DNA from 2 places in the Flavobacterium sp. CR10 genome. Region 2 is predicted to be linked to the other one. Evidence: riboswitches for the same ligand, from Rfam matches in the RefSeq annotation. Region 2 holds a riboswitch; the other holds the start of a gene.
The links. A riboswitch is a leader RNA that binds a small molecule or an ion and turns the genes downstream of it on or off. The one in region 2 is predicted to bind S-adenosylmethionine.
Positions count from the first base shown of each region.

Region 1: another riboswitch for S-adenosylmethionine. It lies ahead of ACNRYB_RS07005 (alpha/beta fold hydrolase); the one in region 2 lies ahead of ACNRYB_RS21705 (redoxin domain-containing protein).

Region 1 is NZ_CP185985.1:1,539,877-1,543,613, forward strand. It holds gene ACNRYB_RS06995 (homoserine dehydrogenase family protein) at 1-195, shown strand, start outside; gene ACNRYB_RS07000 (hypothetical protein) at 851-1,066, shown strand; SAM riboswitch class I at 1,258-1,365, shown strand; gene ACNRYB_RS07005 (alpha/beta fold hydrolase) at 1,443-2,426, shown strand; gene thrA (bifunctional aspartate kinase/homoserine dehydrogenase I) at 2,429-3,737, shown strand, end outside.
Region 2 is NZ_CP185985.1:5,158,368-5,162,104, forward strand. It holds gene ACNRYB_RS21700 (aminotransferase class V-fold PLP-dependent enzyme) at 1-436, opposite strand, end outside; gene ACNRYB_RS21705 (redoxin domain-containing protein) at 531-1,520, opposite strand; SAM riboswitch class I at 1,761-1,861, opposite strand; gene ACNRYB_RS21710 (response regulator) at 2,073-2,522, opposite strand; gene ACNRYB_RS21715 (PAS domain S-box protein) at 2,525-3,737, opposite strand, start outside.

The sequences.
Region 1 (3,737 bases), 1.9 Mb from region 2:
GAACCAGTAGATTCTCCAATTGGACAATTGAAAGGATCTGACAATATTTTTGAAATTTATACCAAATCTTACGCCGATATTCCGATTGTAATTCAGAGTGCTCCGCCATGCAAACAGGCAATTTCGAGAGGAATTATAACCGATATTCTAAAAATTGCAGAAAAAATTAGAAGCAAAGAAGCAGTTTGGCTTTAATTTTTTAGAAAAAGGTAAAAAAGTTCTTTGATAAATTGATTTGTCAAATGGAGTTATGAAGAAAAGCAAGCTTGTTTTGTAAGTTTTTTACTTGTATTATTTCGTTTTCGTTTTTGTAAGATGTTTTTTGACGTTAAAAAATTGATTTTTAACGATTTTTGTAATTAAATTCTTGAATTTAATTTGTGTAATAAAAAAAATAATTGCATATTTGTTATACCCAAAAACTACTAGAAATCAAATGAACTTAAAAGTCAACAAAATGTTTTGTGCCATTTCGGTTAAGACCGAGGCTGGGGTGTCTATTGCTTAAAAAAATTGTAAGAATACAATAATAATATAGTAAGAGCCTCCCAAGAAATTTTGGGAGGCTTTTTAATTTAATACAAATGCAGAATTTAAATAAAATACAATATAAATCACAGATGAATAAATCCTTACAGATGAATAAATCCTTACAGATGAACAAGATGTTTACTGTCGCGCTTATTTGCGCATACGTCTGTTGATACTAAAAGTATACGTGAGTGTAAAAACTTAAACCCTTTTGGTATCTGAAAATCCAAAAGGGTTTTTTTATTCCAGAAAGCGATTTAACAAAAAGATAAACGAGAAATAAAGATTATAAAACACAACTTAACTAAAACTTAATATCATGAGCACATTGAACTACTTAGCAGAAAAAATTTCAAATTTGAAAAACAGAAGGACAAGAAAAAATAATCCGCCGCCAACAAACGAATTGGCTCATCCGAGATTCGGAATAACAGAGGCTGGAATCACAGAAGAAAGTAAAGGAGCTAAGAAAAAAGCACCAAACTCTTTATTGTTTTTGATGTATTCAAAAGAAAATGATACGCTTTTTATCTAAACAGAAGAAGCATCATAAACTAGGGTAAAACCTGCTTAATTTTACTGGGCATTTTTGTTCGGTAAATTTTTGCGTATAATAGTTTTTGCTAAAGTAAGTCTCAGAAATTTAACAAACACTTTTAGATAAAATTTGTTTGTTAGAGAAAATAGTAGTTAATTTGCACTCGTTAAGTTCAAACAAATATTGAAATGTTATAAAGAAAGGACGAGGGATTAGACCCGATGAAGCCTTAGCAACCCTTCGGTAAAACGAAGAAGGTGCTACATTCTACCACGCCAAACGTGGAAAGATAACAACAAGATTTTTTCTAGTTAAACCTAGTTTTTCTTTCTAATATTTCCATATACAAATCAATAATACAACAGATTTGAAATTGGAAAATATACCAAACCCTATTATAATTCAAGATTTCATCACAGAAAGTGGTGCAACCTATCATTCTATACCATTAAGTTTTACACTGTCAGGACAGCCTTTGCATAGTGCGCCTATTGTTTTGGTCAATCATGCCTTAACAGGAAATGCACAGGTAACTGGCGAAAACGGCTGGTGGAATGACTTAATTGGCGAAGGTAAAACCATCGATACTGCTGTTTATACCATTTTAGCCTTTGATATTCCTGGAAACGGAAGCAATTCTTTCTTGATCGAAAATTATCTTGACTTTACAGCCAGAGATGTTGCAAGAATGTTTGTTGAAGGTATAAAAGCTTTACATATCGAAAAACTTTTTGCGGTTATCGGAGGTTCTGTTGGAGGCGGAATTGCATGGGAAATCATTGCTTTGGCACCAAATATTACAGAAAACCTTATTCCGATTGCGAGCGACTGGAAATCTACGGACTGGCTCATCGCCAATTGCTTCCTGCAAGAACAGATTTTAAACAATTCTTCAAAACCAATTGAAGATGCCAGAATACATGCCATGCTTTGTTATCGTTCGCCAGAATCATTCAAAGAAAAATTCCAAAGAACAATCAATCAAGACCTTTTGATTTTTAATATCGAAAGCTGGCTGGCACATCACGGCAAAAAATTGCAGAAAAGATATCAGCTGTCTTCTTATAAATTAATGAATCAGTTGCTTAAAACAATTGATATCACTAGAAATAGTGAAAGTTTTGAAAACTTATTATCTAAAACAGAAGCTTCAATTCATATTATCGGAATCAATTCAGATTTGTTTTTTACAGCAAAAGAAAACGTAGAAACTTATGAAGAATTGAAGAAGTTTAAAGACAATGTTTTCTACAGCGAAATTGATTCGGTTCACGGACATGACGCTTTTTTAATCGAGTACAAACAATTAGATCATTTACTTGCCGACATTTTTAAGGCAGAAACAATAAAGAAATAAAAATGAAAGTATTAAAATTTGGAGGTAAATCATTAGCAAACGGAGAAGGACTTAACAAAGTTGTTTCAATCATTTCAGATAAAGTAAATCAAGGTGAAAAAATTGCCGTTGTAGTATCTGCGCGCGGAAATGCGACAGATGAGCTTGAATTTATCTTAAGCATTGCTGCTAAAAATGGCAGTTATAAAGAATTATTAGAGAATTTTAAAAAATATCAAATATCAGATTACCCGCAAGTTGATTTGTCTGAAGAGTTTAATGTCTTAGACAAACTTTTTGAAGGTGTAAGTTTAATCGGCGATTACAGCAAAAAAATCAAAGATCAGATTTTGTCAAAAGGAGAATTGCTTTCGGCTAAATTATTGACGGCTATTTTGTTGGAAAAAGGAATTCCAGCCAATTTTGTGGATACAAGAGAATTATTGAAAACCGATTCTAAATTTGGCGATGCACAGCCATTAGAACAGCTTTCAAAGAAAAACGTAGTAAATTATTTTAAAGAACATAACGGAGAAACGGTTAATATAGTTACAGGTTTCATTGGATCTAATAACAACAACGACACAACTACTTTAGGTAGAAATGGCAGTAACTATACCGCTTCGTTAATCGCAAATTATTTAAATGCCGAAGAATTACAAAACTTTACGCACGTAGACGGAATCTACACAGCAAATCCAGATTTAGTGGCAGACGCTAAGAAAATCGAATATTTATCGTTTAATGAAGCAAATGAGTTGGCAAATTTCGGTGCGACGATTCTTCATGCTAAAACGATTATTCCTTTGTTGGAAAAGAATATTCCGCTTCGTATTTTAAATACTTTCAATCACGAAAATCGCGGAACTTTAATTACATCAGATTCTTCTAAAGAAGGAATTAAAACACTTTCTGTTTTAGAAAATGTTTCTCTCGTAAATCTTGAAGGACGAGGATTGCTTGGAAAAGCTGGAGTTGATGCCCGAATTTTTAAAGTGATGGGTGATCATAATATCAGCGTGAGTATCATTTCTCAAGGTTCTTCAGAAAGAGGAATCGGATTGGTTGTGGCAACAGAAAAAGCTACTCTTGCAATGGTTGAATTAGAAAAAGAGTTTGAAAATGACTTTTATTCTAAAGACGTAAATCAGATTACAGTTACAGATAACGTATCGGTAATTTCAATTATCGGACAGGATTTGAGCACTTTCCATAAACCTTACACTGCTTTAATTAAAAATAAAATTGTTCCGATTTTGTTTAACAACACTGTAACGGGTAAAAACGTGAGTTTAGTTGTTAAGAAAGAGGAGTTAAACAAAGCATTAAACG
Region 2 (3,737 bases):
GATTGGAATGATGCTCCATGTGTGTGATGAAAACCACTGGTCTATCTTCTTCAGCTTTTGTTCGAAGCGCCATGATACGCTGCAATTTTGACAAAGCTGCTGTCATACCGCTTCCGGTAGTTACCAAAACATCCGATTCGTTGGCATTAACCGATTTTTTAATAATATCTCTAGCATGCTGATAGGCATAAGTAGAAGTTTTTCCTGTCTGACTTGAAAGTGAATGCGTATTGGCAATCATTGGACCAATTTTATTGAGCATTATCTCTTCGATTGGAGCGTATAATCTTCCGCTGGCAACCCAGTCTGCATAAACTAGATTTTGTTCTCCGTAAACCGATTCGAAAGTATGATCAATTCCTACTGTATTTTCTCTAAATTTAGAAAAGTAACACTCAGGTTCTGTTGGTTTTGTTGTTGACTCAATAGCATTCATATCCTTGTCATTTTAAAATTAACTAATATTGTATTATTTGTATTTCTTATCAATCTTATCATTCATCTGAAAAACAAGATTGTGCTTTTCTTTTTTAAATTTTATTTTCTAAAAGTCTTTTCAATGTAGATTGTAATTCTTCTCCATACAGGTTTTTCGCAACGATTACCCCTTTAGGATCCACCAAATAGTTTCCTGGAATGGCTCTTACACCATATAATTTGGCAACAGCGCTGTTCCAGAAAAGCAAATCAGAAACATGTGTCCAGGTTAAATTATCGTCTTTAATTCCTTTAAGCCAGTTTTCTTTCTTTTTATCAAGAGAGATTGCCACAATGTTGAATCCTTTGTCGTGAAACTCTTTGTAAGCCGCTACAATATTCGGATTTTCTCTTCGGCAAGGTCCACACCATGAGGCCCAAAAATCAATCAAAGTATAGCCTTTTAAGTTATCATAAAGACGAACTGGCTTTCCTTCCGGATCATTAGCTGTAAAATCTGGGGCTTTTTTACCTACCGATAATCCGTCTAAAACAATAGCCAGTTCTTTTAATTCTTTCACGTAAGTGGTACTTTGAAGACTTTTATCTAGCAAAGCAATATTTTGTGTAATCTGTTCAGGTGTTAATCTATAAGACCAGTTTCTGTACAATACATAAGCAGAAACAATAGATTTTGGATTTTCTGTTATGAATTTACTGATTTCCACATCTTTGCTCTTTTTGTAGGCTTCAAACAAATCCTGAGAAGCAGAACCTTCAACCACAGATGTTGTGTAATATTTCTTCGGACTCAGTTTTACTGTAATCGGATTTTTTTCTAGAAAAATATACAATGGAGAGCTTTCTGTATTTACGCTTAATCCGTATAAATCTGGTGTTTTTACTTTCGTTTTAAAACTAAAATTTCCGTCTTTTACTTTTGCCGAATCAATCGTGGTAAACATCTTATTGTGAAACTTCTGCAAGTAAACGTATTGCGCTACGGTATCTGCAACCGTTCCTTTCAATTGTAAATTATTTTCCTGAGCCTGAGTTTGAAGAGCCCCAAGATATAAAGCAAAACCTAATAGTATTTTTTTCATTTTATTTTTAGTTTTAAGATTAGACAAAAGAATTTCAGGCCAATGTCAGAAGTCATTGGCAGTATTTTATTTTATAAAGAGAATCTGGTGTAAACTATTGTTTTCGCATTCAGAAAAAAGCAAAAGCGTTTTCTTCAAAAATGGAATTCAAGAGCTCATAACCTGCGTATAAAATAGATTCTGCTTTCATTTTAATTAAGATTTAATTGGATGATCTTAAACAGATTTACGGAGAAATCTTTCTTATCTGCCCGCATTTAGCGGAAGGATTTAGCACCTTATTCGGCAACAGGTTGCTAAGACTTCATTGGGCCTATTCCCTCAGTCTTTCTGGATAAGTATCATGTTATAAATTTTCTTCGATACAAATATATATTAATCCTACCGAATTAGTCAAGTTTAAAATTGTTTTTTTTTAAATTTATTTTTTAGACCCCCTTCCAAAAACCAATAAAACACTTATAATCAAATAATTAAAAAACATATTTTTATTCTTTTTCAAAATAAATTCATACGTTTTTTAATTCAAAAGCCAGAATGCATTTTAAAATTCTAATGGAATATATGCAGATATTTATTCTTTTCCAGATCTGAAAGCGGTTTTTTAAATCCGTTTTCGAGGTTAGAAGCAATTAATCCGAGCACTTGCTTTAAATCGTTAAAATTATTTGGTTTCACAAAATAACAGAATGCCCCAAGGTTTCCGGCTGCTTCCATATCATTTTTATGTGAAGAAGTAGAAATCATAATCACGGGAATATTTTTGTAACGTTCCTCTGATTTTAATTGTTTTAAACATTCCCAGCCATTCATAATAGGCATATTTAAATCTAAGAAGACAATTTCAGGAGTTTTGTCTTGACTTTTTAGCATTTTCAATGCTTGATCTCCATTTTCTGCACAATGACAAATAATACTTTCATTTATATCAGCCAACGCTTCGCAAAACATTTCTGCATCATCCCTATCATCATCGGCTAATAAAATTATCTTCTTACTCATAATCAAATGTCTTTTTCTTTCTGTTCAAATGGAAGTGTTATAATAAAAACAGCTCCTTTATCAGCAATTCCAGTTGCGGTAATATTTCCTCCGTGACGTTCTGCTATTTTTTTGCAAAGAGACAACCCTAAACCTGTTCCTTCATAACGATCTTTAGAATTTAATCGGGTAAAAGTTTCAAAAATGCGTCCTGTCTGATCGAGGTCAAATCCAATTCCGTTGTCTTCTACACTAATTACAGCTATTCTTTTACCGTCTTCAAATTGCTCTTTTGCATTAATGGTAATCTGTGGCGGAATGTTTTCTTTAGCAAATTTAATAGAATTGTTTATCAGGTTATAAAATAATTGATAAAGCAACACAGAAGCACCTTCAATAACAGGAAGTTCTTGATAGTAAATACTTCCGCCTGTTGTTTGAAGCGAAATTTCAAGATCGGCTTCTATATTTCTAATCACTTCATTGAGATTAACGATTGTTGCTTTTTGCGAGTCGGCATTGATTTTTGAATACGCAAGTACGCCGTCAATCATAGTAAACATGCGATCTGCCGCTACATGAATTCTTTCTATATATCTCGTCGCCGATTCGTCTAACTGATTTTCAAGATGATCTTCTAATCGACTTACAAATGTCTTTATTTTTCTAACAGGCTCTTTTAAATCGTGAGAAGCGACATGAGCAAATTGCTGTAAATCATCATTGGAACGTTGCAATTCTTTGGTTCGATCTGCCACCAGAATTTCTAACTTTTCTGTAATCGATTTTTGCTCATGAATATCGGTGCAGGTACCAAACCAATTGGTGATTATTCCTTCTTTATCTCTAATGGGAAGTGCTTTACTTAAAAACCAGCGGTATTCTCCTGTACTTCCATTTTTTAAACGAAATTCTATCTGATAGGAAGATCCCGCATGAACACTTTGGTACCAAGTTCGCAAAACATCGTAAACATCGTCATGATGGAGCGCTGGAACCCAACTGGAATCTCCAAATTCGTGTTCGCTAAACCCCGTATATTCATACCAACGGCTATTATAATAATCTATAAACCCATCTGGCTGAGCAGTCCAAATAATTTGAGGCACAAGATCTGCAAGCTGCCTAAATTTCTCTTCACTTTCTGCTATAACATTTTGAAGTTCTTTTTGTGAAGTAATATCACTCGCGGCGCCAAACCACTCTACAATCTTTTCGTTTTCATCTAATATAGGA